Regions from separate parts of the Nocardia sp. NPDC003693 genome, predicted to be linked through region 4. Evidence: riboswitches for the same ligand, from Rfam matches in the RefSeq annotation. Region 4 holds a riboswitch; each other region holds the start of a gene.

Region 1 (4,913 bases), on a different contig from region 4:
AGCGCGTCGGCATCTTCCCCGAGGGCACCACCTGGTGCGGTCGCGCCCACGGTCACCTGCGGCCCGCGCTGTTCCAGGCCGCGGTGGACACCGGCACGCCGGTGCAGCCGATCCAGCTGCGCTACCTCGACGCCGACGGCGCGGTCTCCACGGTCCCCGCGTTCGTCGGCATCGACACGATGGCGGACTCGATCCGCCGTGTCCTGCGCTCGCGGGGCGTTATCGCCGAGCTCACCCTGCAGCCCACGGTGCCGCCCGGTACCGATCGGCACGAGCTGGCCCGTCGCTGTGAACGCGCCATCGCCGACTCCGGTGTCGATCGCGCGTTCGCGGATCTGGTGCACCTCGCCGAGCACGAACGCGTCGCGGCCCAGGTGGCGGCACTCGAGGAACGCCTGCTGCAGCCGTCGGCGACCCCGGCCGATCGGGGCTGAGCGCGCGCACCGGGATTCGCCTGTACCGGAATCTTGTTCGCGATCCCTGGCGCACATCGCGGGCGCGCAGCATACTTCCGCGTACACCGATGCATCCGGATGCATCGGTGTATCGGTAGAGCTCGGTGGACCGGAGGATCGAAGTGCGGCAGCGGTGGTCGAAACTGTGTACGGCGGGGGTGGCCGCGGCCTTCTCGATCGCGACGATGACCGTGGTGGGCGCCGGGCCGGCGGGTGCGGATGTGCCGGGGCTCGGCGACGACTTCGAGTTCGGTGTCGCGCAGTCCGGATTCCAGTCCGAGGGCTACAGCCCCGACAGCAACTGGCTGCGGTACGGGGATCAGGGCCGGGTGCGCGAGCCCATCGGCAACTCGGTCGACTTCTTCCACAACTACGCGGCCGACATCGAGCGGGCGCGGAGTCTGGGGGTGGGGATCTATCGCACCTCGGTCGAGTGGTCGCGCGTGGAAACCGTTCCGGGGAGCGATGATCCGGCGGGGTGGGCGTTCTACGACGCGGTCATCGCGCGGATCGTGGGCTCCGGCATGCGGCCGATGATCACCCTGAACCACTGGGTCCATCCCGGATGGGAGGTGGATCGCGGCGGCTGGAATCGACCCGAGATGTCCTCGGAACTGGTCGATTTCGCGCGGCGGGTGGTCGATCGCTACGCGTGGGCGCGCCCGCTGTGGATCACCTTCAACGAGCCGACCGAATACGTCCGGCGCGAGCTCATGTACGGCGGTCTGCGCCCGGAGAACGCGGGCGCGATGGTGTCCGGCATCGTCGCCGCGCACCGGGACATCTACCGCCACATCCACTCCGTACAGCCGGACGCGCAGGTCTCCTCCAACCTGGCGTACATCCCGATCCCGGGCGTGCAGTCGTGGCTGGAGCAGCTGTTCCCGGAACAGATGCGCGAGAGCCTGGACTTCATCGGCGTGGATCACTACTACTCCACCTCGGTCACCGACCTGTCCGCCGCGTACGGCGCGACCGGGGAGTTCTGGAAGAGCACCCAGGCCCCGGAGAGCATCTACTACGTGCTCCGCCACATCGCGGCGCGGTTCCCCGGCAAGCCCATTCGCGTGATCGAGAACGGTCTGGCCACCGGCCCGGACGGCGGTCGCGACGACGGCTACACCCGCGGCGATCATCTGCGCGACACCGTCTACTGGCTGCAGCGCGCCAAAGCGGACGGCGTCGACGTGGTCTCCTACAACTACTGGAGCCTCACCGACAACTACGAATGGGGCGACTATTCCGCCCGCTTCGGCCTGTACACCGTTGACGCCCAGCACGATCCGAGCCTGACCCGCCATCCCACCGACGGTGTCGCCGCCTACCGCGACATCACCGCGCGCGGCGGAGTCCCGAGCGATTACAAGCCCACGCGGTACCCGGTGACCTGCTCGCTCGTCGCGGTTCCGGACAGCTGCGCGGCGCCCGCCGTGGTCGAATAGCCGCGCCCGGCGGCGCGACCGAGCCGCTGCCGCCCGTCCGGCGGGCGTCCCCCGCGCGCCCGGTCCGTCCCGTAGGGTCGGTACCCGGCGTAGGGAACACCGGTGTGAATCCGGGGCTGTCCCGCAACTGTCACCGGGGAGCAATCCGCCGAAATATGGTCACGACCTGCCCAGGTTGGAAGGCCGGCGGGGTGTGTCGATCCGGGAGCCAGGATACCTGCGCCCGCGGTATCGGGATCACACCAACGAGGATTGATGAACAACTACACACCGCGACGGCCGGATGTCGGCCGCCGCACATTCCTGCTCGGCAGCGCGGGCGCGCTCGGGGCCGTCCTGCTCGGCACGTCGGGCGTTCTCGCGGGCTGCGGCTCGGACACCGGTGCACGCACCGCGGCCTCGGGCCCGCCCCGGCCGGGCGGCCGCCTGCGGACGGTGATCGCCGGGCGCTCGGCGAGCGCGGACGTGCTCGATCCGCATCAGGCCGGGAGTTCGGCCGGCGGCGCGGTGTCCAAGAACGTCTGGGACAAGCTCGTCGCCTACAACAACGACCTGACGCTGCGCTACCGGCTGGCGGAGTCGGTCGTGCCGAATGCCGATGGCAGCCAATGGCGCATCACGCTGCGGCCGGGCGTGCTGTTCAGCGACGGCTCCCCGCTGACCGCGCGCGATGTGCTGTGGAGCTTCCAGCGCATGCTCGACCCGGCCCGGAACTCCTCGGGCGATCTCTCCGCGGTCGACATGTCGCGCACCCGCGCCGAGAGCGATCTCGTGGTGACGGTGCAGATGAAAACGCCGCTGGCGGACTTCGGTTCGGTGCTCGCGGGCTGGTACTGCTACATCGTCAAGGACGGCACCGGCGTCATCGACGGGTCGGTGCTGCCGGTGGGCACCGGGCCGTTCGCGCTGGTCAAGTGGTCTCCGGGCGACCGGACCCTGTTGCGGCGCAACGAGAAGTACTGGGACGGGCAGGTTTTCCTGGACGAGGTGGAGATCATCCAGATCGCCGAGACCGAGGCCCGGGTGAACGCCTTCCTGTCCGGGGAAGCCGATGTGGTGCACGAGATCTCGTATCTGCAGGCGCGAAACCTGTCCGGGGACAGCGACATCACGGTGGTCACCCCGCCGGCCGGTCTCATGGGCGCGTTCCAGATGCGCGTGGACACCGCGCCGTTCGACGACGTGCGGGTGCGCCAGGCCATGCGGCTGGCGGTGGACCGGCAGGCCATGGTGGATTCGGTGTACTACGGCTACGCCGAACTCGGCAACGACATCTACGGTAGGGGCGCGCCCTTCTACGACGCCGATCTGCCCCAGCGCGCCTACGATCCGCGGAAGGCGCGCGAGCTGCTGCGGGCGGCGGGCAAGGAGAATCTCACCGTCACCCTGCCCACCGCCGACGGCTTCCCCGGCATGCTGGAATCCGCGACGCTGTTCGCCGAGCAGGCCAAGGCCGCGGGCATCACGATAAAGCTCGAATCGGTGCCGGCGGACACCTACTTCTCCCAGGTCAGCGGCAAGGCCGCGCTGTCGCACATCGGCTGGTGGAACTACAGTCTCGACTACTTCTACGGCCAGACCATGACCAGTGATTCGCCGAGCAACGGCACCGGCTGGAAGCGGCCCGGCTGGGATGCCAAGTTCGCGCAGGCGCGCGCGGCCATGGATCCGGCGCGCCGGGCCACGCTGTATCGCGAACTGCAGCGCGAACTCTGGGACGAGGGCGGGTACATCCTGCACAGTTTCGCCAAGCGGCCCGACGCGGCCCGCGTGCACGTGGGCGGGGTGCGCGACGGTGTGCCGGGCACCGACGACTGGGCGAACTACGCGACCACCTGGCTGGCCGAGCAATGATTCGCCGGTCGTGATCGGCTATGCCGCCCGGCGGGCCGGCGGCGGGATCGTCGTGCTGTTCGTCGTGGCGCTGCTGGTCTTCGGGTTGTTCGAGACACTGGACTCGGACGCGGCGACGGTCGTCGCCTCGCGCACCGGCGGCGGTGATCCCACCCCGGAGCGCTTGGCCGCCCTGCGTGCGCACATGGGGCTGGACCGGCCCGCGCCGGTGCGGTTCGCCGAGTGGGTCGCCGGGTTCGTGCGCGGCGATTTCGGCGACTCGCTGATCTCCGGCCGACCGGTGGCCGAGGTGCTGCTGGGCCGGGTCGGCAACAGCGTGGCGCTCGCGGCGCTCACCGCGGCCCTGCTGATTCCGATCGCGCTCGGGCTCGGCCTGCTGGCGGGTGCGCGCCCGGGTACCCGTACCGATCGGGTGATCAGTGTCGGGTCGCTGGCGGTGGAATCCATGCCCTCCTTCGTGTTCGGCGTGCTGCTGGTGGCCACGGTGTCGCTCTCGCTGCGGCTGTTGCCCGCGGTGTCGCTGGTGCCGACCGGGGCGAGCGTGTGGAGCCGGCCGGAGATTCTGGTGCTGCCGGTGACCTGCCTGCTGCTGGGGCTGCTGCCGCATCCGGTGCGGATGGTGCGCGCGCAGACCACCGAGGTCATGGCGAGCCCGTACGTACGGACGTTGCGGCTCAACGGAATCGGCGGGGCGCGGCTCATGCTGCGGCACGTGGCGCCCAACGCGCTGTCGGCCTCCCTGCATCCGCTGGCGGGGTCGGTGGTCGGGTTGATCGGCGGTGTCGCGGTGGTTGAGACGCTCTTCGCGTTTCCCGGGCTCTCGCAGGAGTTGTTGCGCGCCATCGAGGCTCGCGACTTCCCGTTCGTACAGTCGGCGGCCGTGCTGCTGGCGGCGGTGGGGATCGGGGTGTATCTGCTGGCGGATCTGTGCACGCTGCTGGTGAGCCCGCGGGCGCGGCACGCGGTGCTGGGGGAGCGGGTATGAGGGGTCGATCTCGTTCGCTGTGGCTGCCGGTATTGGCGGCGCTGCTGCTGCTCGTCGTGCTGGGGCCCGTGCTCGCGCCGCACTCCCCGACCGTGTCGGCCGGGCGGCCGTTCCAATCGCCTTCGGCGGAGCATCTTTTCGGGACCGACGTGGTCGGTCGCGACGTGTTCTCGCGCG
Region 2 (4,913 bases), on a different contig from region 4:
CTCGGGGTGCTGTTCGACGATGGTGGCGTCGAATTCCCTTTCCACCGGACCGAAGTGGACCTTCCAGTGGGTGTGGGTGCTGTCGATCTGGTCGACGCGCTCGACACCCTCCATGAAACGCGGGAAGGACTCGAACTGGGTCCACTGGTTGTAGGCGGTGCGGATCGGCACGTTGACGTCGGTCGATGCGGTAACGGTACCCATGGGGGACCTCGCTTCCTGTGTCACGGATGCCGAGGTTCGGCATCAACCGCGTGCTACCCCGGGGGTTCACACGCAAACACGGGGGCGGTGTCAGCGGGCGCGTTCGGCGCGTTCGAGGCGGGTGAAGGCCTCGGCGGGGGTCAGGGGGTCCGCACCGAGGAAGCCGGGGGCGGTGTACTCCAGGAGGTGGGATTCGGCGAGGCCGCCGATGTCGATGGGGGTGAAGCCCGCGTCGCGGATCAGTTCGGTGACAACGTCTTTGGCGAGTTCGTCGTCGCCGGCGAAGAACATGGCCACCGGATCGGCCAGGCCGGCCTGGCCCTGCCTGCCCAGGCGCAGCAGGTCGCCGGCCAGGAAGTGATTGAACGCCTTCACTATTCGCGCGCCGGGCAGGCGTTGCTGTTGCAGCTGACTGCCGGTCAGGCCGGCGGGCAGCTCGATCGGCACGATGTCGGTGAGGGTGAAGATCATGGGGTTGGTCGGATCGATGACGATCTTGCCGGTGAGATCGAGGCCGTGGGCGAGCGCGACGTCGGCGACCCGGTCGAACGGCACCGCCAGCACGATCACGCGGCCGTGGTCGATGGCGTCGGTGACAGACCCCGCCCGCCCACCGGCCCCCAGCGCGGCGTCCGCCGCCCGCTCGGGGTCGCGCCCCGCGAACAGGACGTCGTGCCCCGCGCCGCCCAGCAGCCTGCCGACCGCCGACCCGACCGCGCCCGATCCGATCACTCCGATTCTCACCCGAACCCCCTGGTCCGTAGCCGTGGTGGCAAGTCCGGTGGTCCGCTCCCGAAGGAACGGACATTCCGGTCTCGATGCACCGAAGGTAGGTCGCCCCTACCCCCTGCTACCTCACCCATACCGGGTGAATGCCCCCGCCGGGGGGCGCGGGGGAGCATCACCGTCGAAGCGGCACCGCACCGACCTCGACCCGGACCTACTTCACCCCGATCGGCTTGCCGAAGAACGAGCCGAGCGTCTCGCCGAGGGTCTGGCCCAGCAGACCCAAACCCTCGGGATTCGTTGCCATCAGCGGGGTGTCGGAGACAGCGCACCCGGGGGCGGCGGGCTTGCCGTCGAGGCGGTCGCGCAACCACAGCAGTGCCGTGGTGGAGCCGGAGATCTCGGTGGTCACGTGCTCGCCCAGATGCTCGCGCGTGTACTGGACGCGCGCGGCCGGGTCCTGGCAGTAGGTGTCGACCAGGGTGTTGACCGGTCCGACCGGAATCAGCTCGTCGGGATTGGCCTGCCAGATGAACATCGGCATGTCCGGGGTGGCCTTGCCCATCCGGGTGCGGTCGAGGGTGTCGCGCACGATCGGATTGCGCATCGGATCGCCCTCGGGCACCCGCAGCATGCCCTTCATGTTCGCGAAGGGGAACAGCGCGGTGTTGTACTGCACGCACAGCCCGCCCTTGACGACCTGCAGCGTCTGTCCGAGCAGGTCCAGGTTGCTGTTGAGCAGCGCCCCGAACTCCGGGTACTCGCGGCCGAGACCGATGACGGCGGAGAAGATCATGCCCGCCCAGATCTGACCGTTGCCGATGTCGAGCAGGGGACCGAAGTCGGCGGGCACGCCGCCCTCGGCCGTGCCGACCACGTTGAGTTCGGGTGCGTAGGAAGCCTTCAGCTCGGCGGCGTGCCCGGTCGCGATCGCGCCGCCGGAGTAGCCGTACATGCCGATCCGGGTGTCCGGAGCCAGCCGCATCGGCTCGAAGTCCCGGGCGGCGCGAATCCCGTCGAGGGTGATCCGCCCGGCCAGCGGCCCGGCGCCGAACGCGCTGTCGGGTCCCTGATAGTCGGGAATGACCACCGCCCAGCCCTGTTGGATGGCCGCCTGCGCGATGACGAACTCCAGCGGCGCGACGATCTGCCCGACGGCCGCGGCCGCCGACCACTGCTGCACCGCATAGGAGGGCGCGCAGTAGGCGGCCAGCGAATCCTCGGCCACCTGCATCGAGACGAGCTTGTCGGGTGCGGACCCGCGCGGTTTCAGCACCGTCGCGACGGCCGGAATCGCCTCGCCGCGAGTGTTGTTGGAGCGGAACGACACCTGCCAGGCATCGACGTTGAGCGGGATCACCCCGGCGTTGGCCACGTTGACCTGCCGCGCGGCGATGATCTCACCGGGCGCCTTGCTCGCCACCACCTCGGGGGACGGCCGATAGAAGCCCGGATCCAGTTCCGGGGGCACCGCGAACGCCGGTGCGGGCGCGACCGCGACGGGTGCGGACCCGCCCGGCTCGCCCGTTGCGGTCGCGGTGGTGAACGTGCCCGCCACCGCGGTGAATGCCAGGGCCGCCACGGCCACACGGCCCGGCAGCGACGCGCGCAGCGCCATAGGTCGACTCCATCTGCTCCATGTGAGACCACACTGACTCACATCGAAGGCAGATTATCTTGTACATCACTGTCTAGCAAGAGCCGTCCGAGACAGTGTGCCGCAGTGTTGCCGGTCTCCGTTCCGGCTGCCCCCTCATGGCGCCCGGAACGGAGACCGCGCGTGTCAGAGCAGCTTCCAGTCCTCGAGGCCGTCGTACAGCGGAAGGTCGCGGGCGAGCGTGGAGACCCGCCCGCGCAGCGCGTCGAGATCGGCTCCGCCCGCCAGTGCCGTGGCGATGATGTCGGCGACCTCGGTGAACTCGGCGTCGCCGGTACAGCGGGCAGGTCTTCGGACTCGGGGGCACCGGCCCCGTACGGGGTCCACCTACTGGCCGTCGCTTCCCGGACGCGGGGTCCAGTGCGTGTGACGGCGGTCGTTCCTGCTCACTGCTGCGGGGCAGTCCCGGATTCTCACCGGGTTCCCTCTCACCCGCGGTGGCGTCACCGCCGCGCGGGCTTCGACGCGCGCGATGGGGTCAGGGGCTCCGTGGGCCACATCGCGAGCGAACCAGCTGCGCCACCAGGATAGGCATCGGTGTTCAGTGGCCGGTGCCGGGGGCGTCGCGACCGCCCGGCTCGTGCGCGCCGCCGCGCGCGTAGGTCTCCTCGGGTTCGACGGTGATCACATCGACCACCGCGACCAGTCCGGTGGGAACCACCGCGGCGTCGAAGTGTTCGACGTTCGGGACGAACACCGCCGCGGCGCCGGTGCGGTCGACCGCGACCCGCAGGCGGTGCACCCACTCCTGGGTGTGGGCGTCGAACACCAGGATCTTGGACAGGTCGTACCCGAGCCGGGCCGCGGTGCTGCGGATCAGGCGCTCGTCCCACGGCTGCCGCCCGCCGGAGACGTCCTTGTTCAGGAAACCCAGGGCCTTGGGGCATTCGAACATCACCGGCACCCCCCACCCGAGGCGAGGGGCCGTGGATCCTCGTCGGCGCGCATGCGTTCCATGTCCGGTTCCTTCGGTGTGGATTCATCGAGTGCGCCTGTCGCGCCGAAGATTCGACAAATCGGACGAACCGCTCCGGCGCTGGTCGCTGTATCCAGCGTGCCGCCGCGACCTGCGGCGGACTCACACAATCTGTGGCAGTCTCGATACCGGGGAACCGCTTGAATCGAGGCCGTGATGAGTGAGGAATCGGCTGGAGTCGGCTCGCGAGTCGCGCAGGGCCGCAAGCTCCGGGGGTGGACCCAGGCCCGGCTGTCCATGGAGACCGGACTGTCCACCTCGTTGATCAGCGCCGTGGAACAGGGCCGGCGCGCGGCCACCCCGGCCTTCATCGCGGCGAGCGCGAAGGCCCTGCGCACCAGTACCGCCGAACTGCTGGGGCAGCCGTTCGCGCCGACCAGCGTGGAGGATCGGGAACTGCACGGCGCGATCGCGCTGCTGCGCAACGAACTCGCCGCCTACGACCTGGCCGACTCCGACATCGAGGTGCGCCCGCTCGCCGCGCTAGCCGACGCCGCCATCCGGGCCCGCCGGTACCGGCGCGACGCCGCCGCCCCCAAACTGGCCGCGCTGCTGCCCGCCCTGCTCACCGAAACCCGAGTCCTGGTGCACCGCAGCCACGGTCACGACCGCGATCGGGTGTTCGTCGTGCTGGCCGAGCTGTACTACAACGTGCGCAGCCTCGCGCACAAACTGGGCTACGTGGACCTGGCGGCCAGCGCCGTGGATCGAATGACCTGGGCCGCCACCGCGAGTGGGGATCCGCTGTGGATCGCGGCGAGCCGGTTCCATCGCGCGAGTCTGCTGACCAACGGCGGTGACTGGAAGACCGCGCTCGTTTTCCTGGAGCAGTGCCGCGCCGATCTCGAGGCCCTGCTGCGCGCGGGCACCGACGGAGATCTCATCGCCTGGGGCGGGCTGCATCTGCAGTCCGGGCTGGCGGCCGCGCGGGCCGGGAACCGGGACCTGGCCGATTCGCATCTGGCCGAGGCCGAGTCGACCGCCAAACGCATCGGGCACGATCGCGACGAGGTGCTGGTCTTCGGCCCGACCAACGCGGGCATCTGGTCCGTGGCGCTGGCGGTGGAGCTGATGGACGGCGGGGAAGCGCTGAAAAGAGCCGAGGGACTGTACATTCCGGCGGGCACCCCGCGCTCGCGGTCCGGGCACCACTACATCGATCTCGCTCGCGCCTACCTGCTGCACGGTGACCGCGCCATGGTGCTGGACGCGCTGCACACCGCCAAGGGCATCTCGCCCTCGCTCACCCGCTACCACCCGATGGTGCACGAGACCATTCGCGTGCTGGCCCGGCAGGATGCCCGGCGCACCGATGGAATTCGCGGTTTCGCGGCCTGGTGCGGGGTGACG
Region 3 (4,913 bases), on a different contig from region 4:
GCGGAAAGCAGCCTCTAACCGGGCAGGCTTCCCGACCGAGGGCCGCACCGGGCGCACATGCCCAGGGAGCGGCCCTTTTTCATGCCCTCCCGCCGCGGGACGTAGCTCAACGGATAGAGCGCCTGCCTTGGGTGCAGGAGGGTGCGAGTTCGACTCTCGCCGTCCCGACGATCGCGATACACCGTGCTCCACGGAGCCCGGGCCAGTAGCTCGACACGGAAGAGCGCCTGCCTTGCACGCAGTCGGTTGCGGGTTCGAATCCCGCCTGGTCCACGCATGACGCGGCGCAGTGCTGTGCTGGTTCGGCACCCTGATTTTCACTCAGGACCACGTCGGTTCGATTCCGACCTGCGTCACCACAACTCCATACGGCCTCGTGCTCTGCCGGTCGGGCACCCTGATTCTCAGTCAGGACTACGCGGGTTCGACTCCCGTCGAGGTCACCACCCCCGGGACCACCCGGGGCGGGGAGAGGCAACCGGGCGGGGCCCGGGACCGCTTGCTAGGCGGATCGAGGCGGTGAAGCCTTGGGGATCGTGCCCTCGCCTCTCCGCGCATGCCGCGCACGCCGCGAATTCGGCTGTGCCGCAGGCGGTCTCACTGCGCCGGAATCAGAACCGGTCGATGCCCGCGAGCAGGACGGTCGCGCCGGAGATGACGACGCCGGTGACGAGGGTGGCAGCGCCGAGCCACACCGCGGCGATCAGGCGATTCGGGCGAACGGGGTCGGTGCCCAGCACCGAGAGGAAGAACCCGGCGGGCATCAGGATCGCCGCGGCCAGGACCGCGATCGCACCGCCGTTCGCCCAGCCGGGACTGGCGCCGGCGGCGTTGCCGAGCACGGCCAGGAGCAGGCCGAGCATCACCAGGACCCCGGCGTGCGCGTGCCCGGCGCGGAAGAAGGATTTCTGCAGTTCGTTGGTTTCCTGACCGCCGGTGACGACGCGGAGCAGGAACGTCCCACCGAAGGCGATGGTGGCGACGGAGATGATGGTGGCACCGAGAACAATGCTGATCAGGGGATCGATCAGGGTGGCGTACACGAGGACTCCCGCGGGTTCGTACACTTGATTGGATACTGTTACTACCCAATATTGGATAGTTCAAGTACCTAATGTCAAGGCGCCGAGCGAAGGAGACCCGCGTGCTCATGTCGGAGTTGGCGGCACGGACCGGCGTGCCGATCCCGACCGTGAAGTTCTACCTGCGCGAAGGGGTGCTGATGCCGGGCGAAGCCACCAGCGCCACCCGCGCGCGCTACGACGAGACGCACGTCCAGCGGGTCGCCCTGATCAAGGCGCTGTCCGGGCTCGGCCTGTCGATGGCTCAGATCCGCGCGATCGTCACCCTCATCGACGAGCCCGGCCGCCCCCTGCTCGACACCCTGGCCACCGCCACCGCCCTGCTGCCGCCCGCCGTCGACCCCGGCGAACCCGCCGAGTACCCGCGCGCCCGCGCCGCGCTCACCGCCCTCGGCCTCGCCGTCCCCGACGACTACCCGGCCGTGGCCCAGCTCGAGCACGCCCTCGCCGCCGCCGAGGCCGCCGGGATGCCGATGACCGAGGACCGCCTGCGCGCCTACGGCCCCGCCGTGCTGGCGATCGCCGAGTACGACATAGCCGAGATGCCCCTCGACTCCGCTTCCCGCGCAATCGAATACGCGGTACTGGGCACCGCCCTCTACGAACCGGTCATCGCGGCCCTGCGGCGCGTCTCGCACGCCGAACTCTCCGCCCGCCGCCTCGCACCGAAGCCGGACGGGCACGTCGAGTAGCACTCCCGGGCCACGCCCGTACCGGCCGGGAACTCCCCCTGGTCGCGCCGGCACGGGCCCCGGCGAACAACTCGGACCTCGAGCGCGGATCCGAGCGCGCCGGATCCGGCCGGGCCCGAGCGCTTCCCGCGCTCGCGCGTGATCTTGGTACAGTCCCTCCGCCGTGGTGTTCGGGAAACCGGTGTGAAGCCGGTGCGGCCCTCGCCACTGTGATCGGGAAGTGAACAGATCTGTCCGGACGGAGTGATCCGTCCGGGGCCACTGGGGTGCTCGCGCCCTGGGAAGGCCGATCGTTCACGCGGTATCCCGTCAGCCAGGAGACCGGCCACGGCAGGCAACACCCCATTCCACGAGGACCTGGAAGGCGGTCTCGGTGACCCCATCTGTTTTCGCGCGCCTGCGTACCGGCGCGCTGCTCGCCTGCGCGCTGATGCTGACCGGTTGCGGCGTACAGGCCGGACCCGCGGCCGACGGCGCGAACGCCGTCACCCGCGCCAACTGCGGCATCGACGTCGCCGTGCCAGGGCCGCCGCAGCGCATCTACGCCGCGTACCAGCCCTCCATCGAGATCGCGCACGCCCTCGGCGTCACCGATCGCCTGGCCGGGACCGCGTTCCTGGATTCGGCGGTGCTGCCGGAATACCAAGCCGCGCAGGCGAAATCCCCCTACGTGGAGAAGCTGCCGAGCCGGGACGAATTGCTGGCGCAGACACCGGATTTCGTGCTGTCGGGCTTCAACGGCGTGTTCGCCACGTCGTCGCAGAGCAGCGTCGGAACGCGGGCGAGCCTGCACGATCTGGGCGTGGAGACCTGGGTGCTGAGCCCACTGTGCCCGAGCGCGGACGGCCTCGCGGACGAGGCCATCGACCCCGCGACCGTGCGCTTCGACAACGTGTACGCCGACCTGCGGGACCTGGGCGCGCTGTGGGGCGCGTCCGAGCGCGCGGAGACCGTTGTCGCCGACCTGAGTTCGCGGATCGAGGCGGTGCGCGCGAAGGTCCAGGGCGCGGCCCGGCCGACGGTCGCGGTCGTCACGCCCAAGGACGACGGCTCCTACACCGTCGCGGGCGGCATCGATTTCGTCAGCCGGATCATCGAGGCCGCGGGCGGGGTCAACGCCTTCGCCGACCTCACCGAACGCCGCAACGTGCAGATCGGCGCGGAGCAGCTCATCGCCCGCGATCCCGACATCATCCTGACCAGCCTGTGCTGTAAGGCGAGCTACGTGCGCGCCGACGCGCAGCCGCAAGTGGACAAGCTCACCGGCAATCCCGCCTTCGCCAATCTGAAAGCCGTGCGCGCGAAAACGGTGCACCCGTTCCTGTTCGCCGATCGCGCCGCCGGGGTGCGCATCGCGTACGCCACCGAACTCGTCGCCGGACTGATCCACCCGGATCTGTTCGCGCGGTGATCGGCACCGTGCGCGGCGCCGGCCTGCTTGTTGCCGGGGCCGCGCTGGCCGCGACCTGCGCGGGCTCCATGCTGATCGGGACGCACCCGCTCGATCTGGCCGACGTGCTCGCGGCGTTCACCGATTTCCGGGGCGGCGACACCGACCGGATCGTGCGCTACATCCGCCTGCCGCGCACGCTGGCCGGGCTGCTGGCGGGCATCGCGCTCGCCCTCGCCGGGGCCGTCATGCAGGGTCTGACCCGCAACCCCCTGGCCGGTCCGGGCCTGCTCGGCATCAACGCCGGCGCGTCACTGGCGATCGTGCTCGCCATGGCGGTTGTCGGACTGAGCTCGGCGGCGGGCCTGGTGTGGTTCGCGTTCGTGGGCGCGGCGGTGGCCGCGGTGTTCGTATACACCCTGGGCTCCTTGGGATTCGGCGGCGCGACGCCGGTGAAGCTGGTCCTGGCCGGGGCCGCGTTCACGGCCCTGTGCGGGTCGATCACCACGGCGATCACCCTGCTGGACCGCACCACGTTCGACAACTTCCGCTTCTGGGTGGTCGGCTCGCTCACCCGGGCGAGCCTCGAATCCCTGTGGGCCGTACTGCCTTTCCTGGCCGTCGGCGCGGCGCTCACGGTCGCGGTGGCGCGTTCGCTCAACGCCCTCGCCATCGGCGACGACATGGCGCGCACGCTCGGCACCCGCCCGGTCGTGGTCCGCGGTCTCGGTGCGCTGAGCGTGGTGCTGCTGGCGGGCTCGGCGGTGGCGATCGCCGGTCCGATCGCGTTCATCGGCCTGGTGATTCCGCATATCGCCCGCGCGTTCGCCGGGCACGACTATCGCTGGGTGTTGGTCTGGTGCGCGCTGCTCGGACCGACCCTGCTGCTGTTCGCCGACATCGCCGGCCGGGTGCTGGCCCAGCCGCAGGAGATCCAGGTCGGCATCATCACCGCCTTCGCGGGATCGCCGTTCTTCCTGTACCTCGTGCGCAACCGGAAGGTGGCGACCCTGTGACACGACTCGAACCGAGCGTATTGCCCGGGGGCACAGTACTGTTGCGCTCGCCCGGACAGCGGGTGGTCATTCGGGTCCAGCGCCGCTCGGCCCTGCTCACCGTGGCCCTCACGTCCGCCGCCCTGCTCGTGGCGGCGTGGTCTCTCACCGTCGGGCACTACCCGCTGACCGTCGCCGACGTGCTGCGGGTGCTGGGCGGCGGCGGCACGCTGATCGAGTACGACGTGGTGGTGGCCGATCGCCTCCCCCGGGTGCTGACCGGCCTGGGCACGGGCGCGGCGTTCGCGATCTCGGGCGCGATTCTGCAGCGCGTCGCCACCAACCCCCTGGTCAGCCCCGAGATCATCGGCATCAATACCGGCGCGTCCCTGGGTGCGCTGGTGGTGAGCGTCGTGCTCGGCGGATCGGGCCTGGGCCTGGTCGGCGGCGCGCTCGCCGGGGCCTTCGCGGCCATGGCGCTGATCCTGGCGGTGGCGACCAAGGACGGGCTCGACGGCTACCGCCTGGTCCTGGTCGGCATCGGGGTCACGGCCATGCTGTCCGCGGCCATCGCGTTCATCCTGACCCGCGCGAACATCTACCAGGCCCATACCGCGGCCATGTGGCTCACCGGCAGCCTGACCGGACGCGATTGGCTCCACGTGGGATTCGCGACCGCGGCGGTGGCCGCGGTGCTGCCGCCGCTGATCGTGTTCGCCCGGGCGCTTCCGCTGCTCGAACTCGGTGACGACCT
Region 4 (4,913 bases):
CCGGTGGCGGCCACCGGTTCCGGGGGAGCGGGCAGATCAGCGGTAGGTCGGTGCATAGTCATGGAACCTGTTCACCTCTGCGCCCTCGAGCACGGCCACCGCGTCGTCGGTCAGGATCGCCAGCGAGCAGTACAGCGACACCAGATACGAGGCAATGGCACTGCGGTCGATTCCCATGAACTTCACCGACAGGCCCGGGCCCTGTTCACCGGCCAGGCCCGGCTGGTACAGCCCGACCACGCCCTGTCGCTCCGCGCCCGGGCGGATGAGCAGGAACGTCGTCTTGCCGCCCGTCACCGGGACCTTGTCCGAGGGGATGATCGGAATCCCGCGCCAGGTGATGAACTGCGAGCCGAACAGGCTCACCGTCGGCGGCGGCACACCGCGCCGCGTGCACTCTCGCCCGAACGCCGCGATGCCCTCCGGATGGGTGAGGAAGAAGCCGGGCTCCTTCCAGACCTTGGCGATGAGATTGTCCAGGTCGTCGGGCGTGGGCGGGCCCGCGATGGTCGAGATCCGTTGCTTCTTCGGCGTATTGGCGATCAGCCCGTAGTCGGGGCTGTTGATCAGCTCGCCTTCCTGATGCTCCTTGATGGCCTCGATGGTCAGGCGCAGCTGCTGGGAGATCTGGTCGTGCGGGCTGGAATACAGGTCCGAGACCCGGGTGTGCACGTCGAGAATCGTGTGCACGGCCTTGAGCCGGTACTCGCGCGGATCCTTCTCGTAGTCGATGAAGGTCTCCGGCAGCGGGGACTCGTCGTAGTTGTCGCACTTGATGTCGACGGTCTGCTCGTGCGTCACCCGATTGCGCCGGTAGATACCGGCTTCCACCGGCACCCAGCTCAGCAGATGGACCAACCACCGCGGGGTGATCGACTCCATCTGCGGAACGGTCTTGGTGGCATTGGCGAGTGTCCGAGCGGCCTCGTCGCCCAGTGCCACCGGTTGCGGCACGGTACTTGTCATGAAAACCGCCTTCAATTAGGCAAATTGGGGGTTACCGACGGGACGGAATACTAACCCCGGGAGTCGGCGCTGTCCTGGCGAAGCACACGGCGGGCGTGTCCTGGAAGTTTGCTGGCGATACCGTGATTCGATGCCGCCACTTCCGTGAATGTGAAGGAGTGCACTCCGCCGGATAGGAGTCACGAGCTAACAGTGAGGAAACCGTAATTGCGCGGTAATGAGCGCGCGGGCGGCGCGCGTGGAAACCGGTGCGGCCCCGCGCCTCAGCGCACGCCCACGAGCACCGCGTCGGTGATCGAGCGCCACGCCACCCCGGCTTCGGTGAACCCCGCCGCGCGGACACGGTCGAGATGCCAGTCCAGGGTCTGCGGAACGCCCTGCTGCCGGTTGTCCAGGATGGCGCGACTGGCGGCCAGTTCGTTGCTCAGCCGGGAATCGTCGGCGATGCTCGCCCACCACCGTTCCCAATCCGGCACGCCCTCCGAGCGCACACGCTCCTGATGTCCGCGCTGGATCCGCTCGTCCAGCTCGTTCAGTAGCGGGGTCCCCGGGTCGGGCATGTGATCGGCGTTGACGAGCAGCCCGCCGGGGCGCAACAGCGTCGGCAGGTCCGCGATCCCAACTTTCTTGCCACGCTTCCCAATTCATGGCTTCTCCAGGGTCTGATCAGCGGCTTCGGAACGGACGCAGACTACGCGGCCGTCCGGGCGCGTCGGCGCCGTGACACGCGGCCGGGCGACGCCGGGACGCGCCGGGAAGGGGTGTGGTTGTCGGCGGCGGTACCACTTCGCTATATTCGCCTGCGCAGCTGGTTCGCCGGAGGCGGTATCGAGGAGCCCCTGATCCGTCCGAAGGCGTCGAAGCCCGGTGGCGCGTTCGCGCGCCGCGGGGCGAGAGGGAACCCGGTGGGAATCCGGGACTGTCCCGCAGCGGTGAGTGGGAACGACAGCCGTCATTCCGCGCTGGGCGCGTTGCCCGGGAAGCGATGGCCGATAGGACCAGCCCCGGCACGAGCGCCGGGGCCGACCCGGGTCACGGGTCGATGCCCACGAGTCCGAAGACCTGCCCGTTGTGCCGGATACGTCGTGTCCGGCGGTTGTCGCCTCGTGGACCGGGTGGCATGCCGAGCGGAACCGGGCGTCACACGACGCCACATCATGGGCTCCTTTCAGCGTGCACTCGCGATGAGGTGGCCATCGGCATGCTGACCATGGAGCTCACCAATGACGAACCCGGACAATACATTCGCGGCCGTGCCCGGCCGCGCGCCGATCGAACGCACCGCCCGCGTCGCGCCCCTGGCCGCCGCGCGCGCCTCGGTCGTGCAGAACCTGCGCATCCATTCCGGTGCGCGAGTGCCCTTCTCGGTGGAGTTCAATCCGCCGCGTGACGCCGCCGGCGAGGCCCGGCTGTGGCGCACGGTCCGGGAATTCGAGCGCATGCACCCGGCCTTCGTCTCCATGACCTACGGGGCCGGCGGCTCCACGAAGGACCGCACCGCCCGCATCACCGGCCAGCTCGCCCAGCAGACCACCCTGCTGCCGGTGGCGCACCTGACCGCGGTCGGCCACAGCATCGCCGAACTGCGCGCCCTGGTCGGTTCGTACGCCGACTGCGGCATCCGCGACATCCTGGTGCTGCGCGGTGATCCGCCGGGCGATCCGCTCGGGGCGTGGGAGCGGCACCCCGACGGTGTGGAGTACGCCGAGGAACTGGTGCGCATCGTGCGCGATCTCGGCGATTTCAAGGTCGGGGTGGCCTCGTTCCCGCAGGGCCATCACCGCTCACCGGACCTGGCCACCGATACCGCGCACCTGGTCGCCAAACTCCGCGCCGGAGCCGACTATTCGATCACCCAGATGTTCTTCGACGTCGAGCACTATCTGCGACTGCGGGATCGGGTGGCCGCGCACGACCCGGTCGAGGGCGCGAAGCCGATCATTCCCGAGCTGATGCCGATCACCTCGCTGCGCACGGTGCAGCGCGCGGTGGAGCTGTCCGGCCGCGAGCTCCCGCCCGCCGTGCTGGCGCGGTTGCGGCGCGCGGCGGGGGATGGGCCCGAAGAGAACAGGGCCGCGGTGCGCGCCGAGGGCATCGAGATCGCGACCGAAATGGCGCAGCGTCTCATCGACGAGGGCGCGCCGTGTCTGCACTTCATCACCCTCAATTTCGCCAAGGCGACGACCGAGGTGCTGACCAATCTCGGCTACCGGGTCACCGCGGCGCCGCTGAGCGCCTGAGAAACCGGCGGCGGGTCCGGAAATCCCGGCCCGGCCCGGCAATCGGCTGGCTCTGAGATCTGCGTTACGCTAGCCTAACCTAAATCGGATGAGGTTAGGCTACGTTTACTACGTAAGTGTACGCTGATCAGCGGTTACGCCCCGCGGCCGGCCGTAGATGCTGAAAGCCTGCCGCTATTGCTCGCGTGTTGCGAGAGACCCGCTGCGATTTTCGGGTTAGCCCACCCTAATAAAATAGGTTACCCTAACTCGCGAATGTGGATCTGCGAGAGGGTTTCTGATGGTGGTTGCTCGTCCCGAGACGAGTCCGGGTACCGATGGAGTTGCCGAACCAGCTGTTTACGAGCTGACCGCCCGGCCCATCGATATCGAACGTGACACCGAGACCGCTCATCGGTGGCTCATCCACCCCAAGTCGGCGTACTGGGGCATGCTCGAGAGCACCCCGGCCGACGTCGAGGATCTGATCCGCGTCGCCAAGTCCGACCCGGATCCGCGATTCGGTATGTGGATCGGCGCTTTCGAGGACGAGCCGCAGTTCCTGTTCGAGCTGTACAACCCGCAGACCAGTGATCTGGCCAAGCCGGGCACCGGATACGAGCACGCGGCCGGTGACATCGGCATGCACCTGCTGGTGTCCAACAGCGAGCGCAGGCTGCCGGGCTTCACCGGCAACGTCATGCTGCACATCATGCGCACCGCCTTCTTCGAGTGCGGCGCCGAACGGGTCGTGGTCGAGCCGGATCACCGGAACCTGCACGTGCAGAAGCTCAACGCCGCGGTCGGCTTCCAGGTCGCGGGTGATTTCCCGGTGGCCGACAAGATCGCCCGCCTGAGCTACTGCACCCGTGCCGATTTCATTCGGCTCACGGACAACGGCCGGTCCCTGGCGACCGACTTCCAGCTCGCGAACTCCTGAGAAGGTAGTGCTTTGACCAGCCCCGAAGCTTCCGCATCCCTATCCGCGTTCTGGCAGACCTACGAGAGAAGAATCGCGACCAAGATTCTGGCCGAGTTCTGCCACGAGCGGTTCGTGCACCCCGTCGAGTTGACCCCCGGCGTCTACGTACTGCACTCCGATGACGGCCTGACCGAATACGGTTTCCGCGCCGAGGTGCTGTCCCTGGACAGCTGGTGCATCGACGAGTCGTCGCTGCGCCGCACCCGCGACGGCGAGCCCGCGCGCATCGACGCCACCCAGCTCGTCATCGATCTCAGTGGCTCCCTGGGTATTCCGCGCGACGCGCTGCCGGAATACCTCGAGGAGTTCACCAACACCCTGCTCATGAGCGCGAATCGCCCCGACGATCGGCGCATCGCGGCCGCGGAGCTGGCGGTCGCGGACTTCCAGACCATCGAGCGCACCATGACCGAGGGTCATCCGTGCATCGTGGCCAACGCGGGCCGGCTGGGCTTCAGCGTCCACGACGTGGAGAACTATGCGCCCGAATGGGGTTCGCGTTTCGCGCTGACCTGGGTCGCGGTCCGGCGCGAGCACTGCGAGTTCGCCGCGGTCGAGGGCGTGGACTACGACTCGGTGGTGCGCGAGGAACTGGGCGCGGACACCCTGGACCGCTTCGCGGCGGTGCTCACCGGCCGCGGCCTGGATCCGGCGCGGTACTACTACATGCCGGTGCACCCGTGGCAGTGGCTCGAGAAGATCTCCCGCGTCTACGCCGTCGACATCGCCGAGCAGAAGATCGTGGA

Evidence for each region. Region 4 has a riboswitch for cobalamin ahead of ACWDOP_RS11450 (methylenetetrahydrofolate reductase). Riboswitches for the same ligand answer to the same signal wherever they lie in the genome.
Region 1: linked by a shared signal. The riboswitch ahead of ACWDOP_RS15215 (ABC transporter substrate-binding protein) and the one ahead of ACWDOP_RS11450 (methylenetetrahydrofolate reductase) in region 4 are both predicted to bind cobalamin.
Region 2: linked by a shared signal. The riboswitch ahead of ACWDOP_RS17150 (serine hydroxymethyltransferase) and the one ahead of ACWDOP_RS11450 (methylenetetrahydrofolate reductase) in region 4 are both predicted to bind cobalamin.
Region 3: linked by a shared signal. The riboswitch ahead of ACWDOP_RS16785 (ABC transporter substrate-binding protein) and the one ahead of ACWDOP_RS11450 (methylenetetrahydrofolate reductase) in region 4 are both predicted to bind cobalamin.

The regions. Positions count from the first base shown of each region.
Region 1 is NZ_JBSFNO010000011.1:160,231-165,143, reverse strand. Features, by position in the region: gene ACWDOP_RS15225 (lysophospholipid acyltransferase family protein) at 1-434, shown strand, start outside; gene ACWDOP_RS15220 (family 1 glycosylhydrolase) at 641-1,897, shown strand; cobalamin riboswitch at 1,960-2,118, shown strand; gene ACWDOP_RS15215 (ABC transporter substrate-binding protein) at 2,153-3,751, shown strand; gene ACWDOP_RS15210 (ABC transporter permease) at 3,762-4,736, shown strand; gene ACWDOP_RS15205 (ABC transporter ATP-binding protein/permease) at 4,733-4,913, shown strand, end outside.
Region 2 is NZ_JBSFNO010000013.1:170,406-175,318, reverse strand. Features, by position in the region: gene ACWDOP_RS17165 (SRPBCC family protein) at 1-204, opposite strand, end outside; gene ACWDOP_RS17160 (NADPH-dependent F420 reductase) at 295-948, opposite strand; gene ACWDOP_RS17155 (lipase family protein) at 1,145-2,548, opposite strand; partial or broken gene ACWDOP_RS17150 (serine hydroxymethyltransferase) at 2,714-2,860, opposite strand; cobalamin riboswitch at 2,853-3,038, opposite strand; gene ACWDOP_RS17145 (hypothetical protein) at 3,129-3,482, opposite strand; gene ACWDOP_RS17140 (helix-turn-helix domain-containing protein) at 3,720-4,913, shown strand, end outside.
Region 3 is NZ_JBSFNO010000013.1:90,805-95,717, forward strand. Features, by position in the region: tRNA gene ACWDOP_RS16755 (tRNA-Pro) at 96-168, shown strand; tRNA gene ACWDOP_RS16760 (tRNA-Ala) at 200-273, shown strand; tRNA gene ACWDOP_RS16765 (tRNA-Glu) at 284-359, shown strand; tRNA gene ACWDOP_RS16770 (tRNA-Glu) at 371-446, shown strand; gene ACWDOP_RS16775 (hypothetical protein) at 612-1,067, opposite strand; gene ACWDOP_RS16780 (MerR family transcriptional regulator) at 1,145-1,774, shown strand; cobalamin riboswitch at 1,922-2,118, shown strand; gene ACWDOP_RS16785 (ABC transporter substrate-binding protein) at 2,148-3,185, shown strand; gene ACWDOP_RS16790 (FecCD family ABC transporter permease) at 3,182-4,180, shown strand; gene ACWDOP_RS16795 (FecCD family ABC transporter permease) at 4,243-4,913, shown strand, end outside.
Region 4 is NZ_JBSFNO010000007.1:164,860-169,772, reverse strand. Features, by position in the region: gene ACWDOP_RS11465 (family 2A encapsulin nanocompartment cargo protein cysteine desulfurase) at 1-62, opposite strand, end outside; gene ACWDOP_RS11460 (family 2A encapsulin nanocompartment shell protein) at 37-966, opposite strand; gene ACWDOP_RS11455 (hypothetical protein) at 1,230-1,526, opposite strand; cobalamin riboswitch at 1,862-2,030, shown strand; gene ACWDOP_RS11450 (methylenetetrahydrofolate reductase) at 2,190-3,206, shown strand; gene ACWDOP_RS11445 (GNAT family N-acetyltransferase) at 3,487-4,125, shown strand; gene ACWDOP_RS11440 (IucA/IucC family protein) at 4,138-4,913, shown strand, end outside.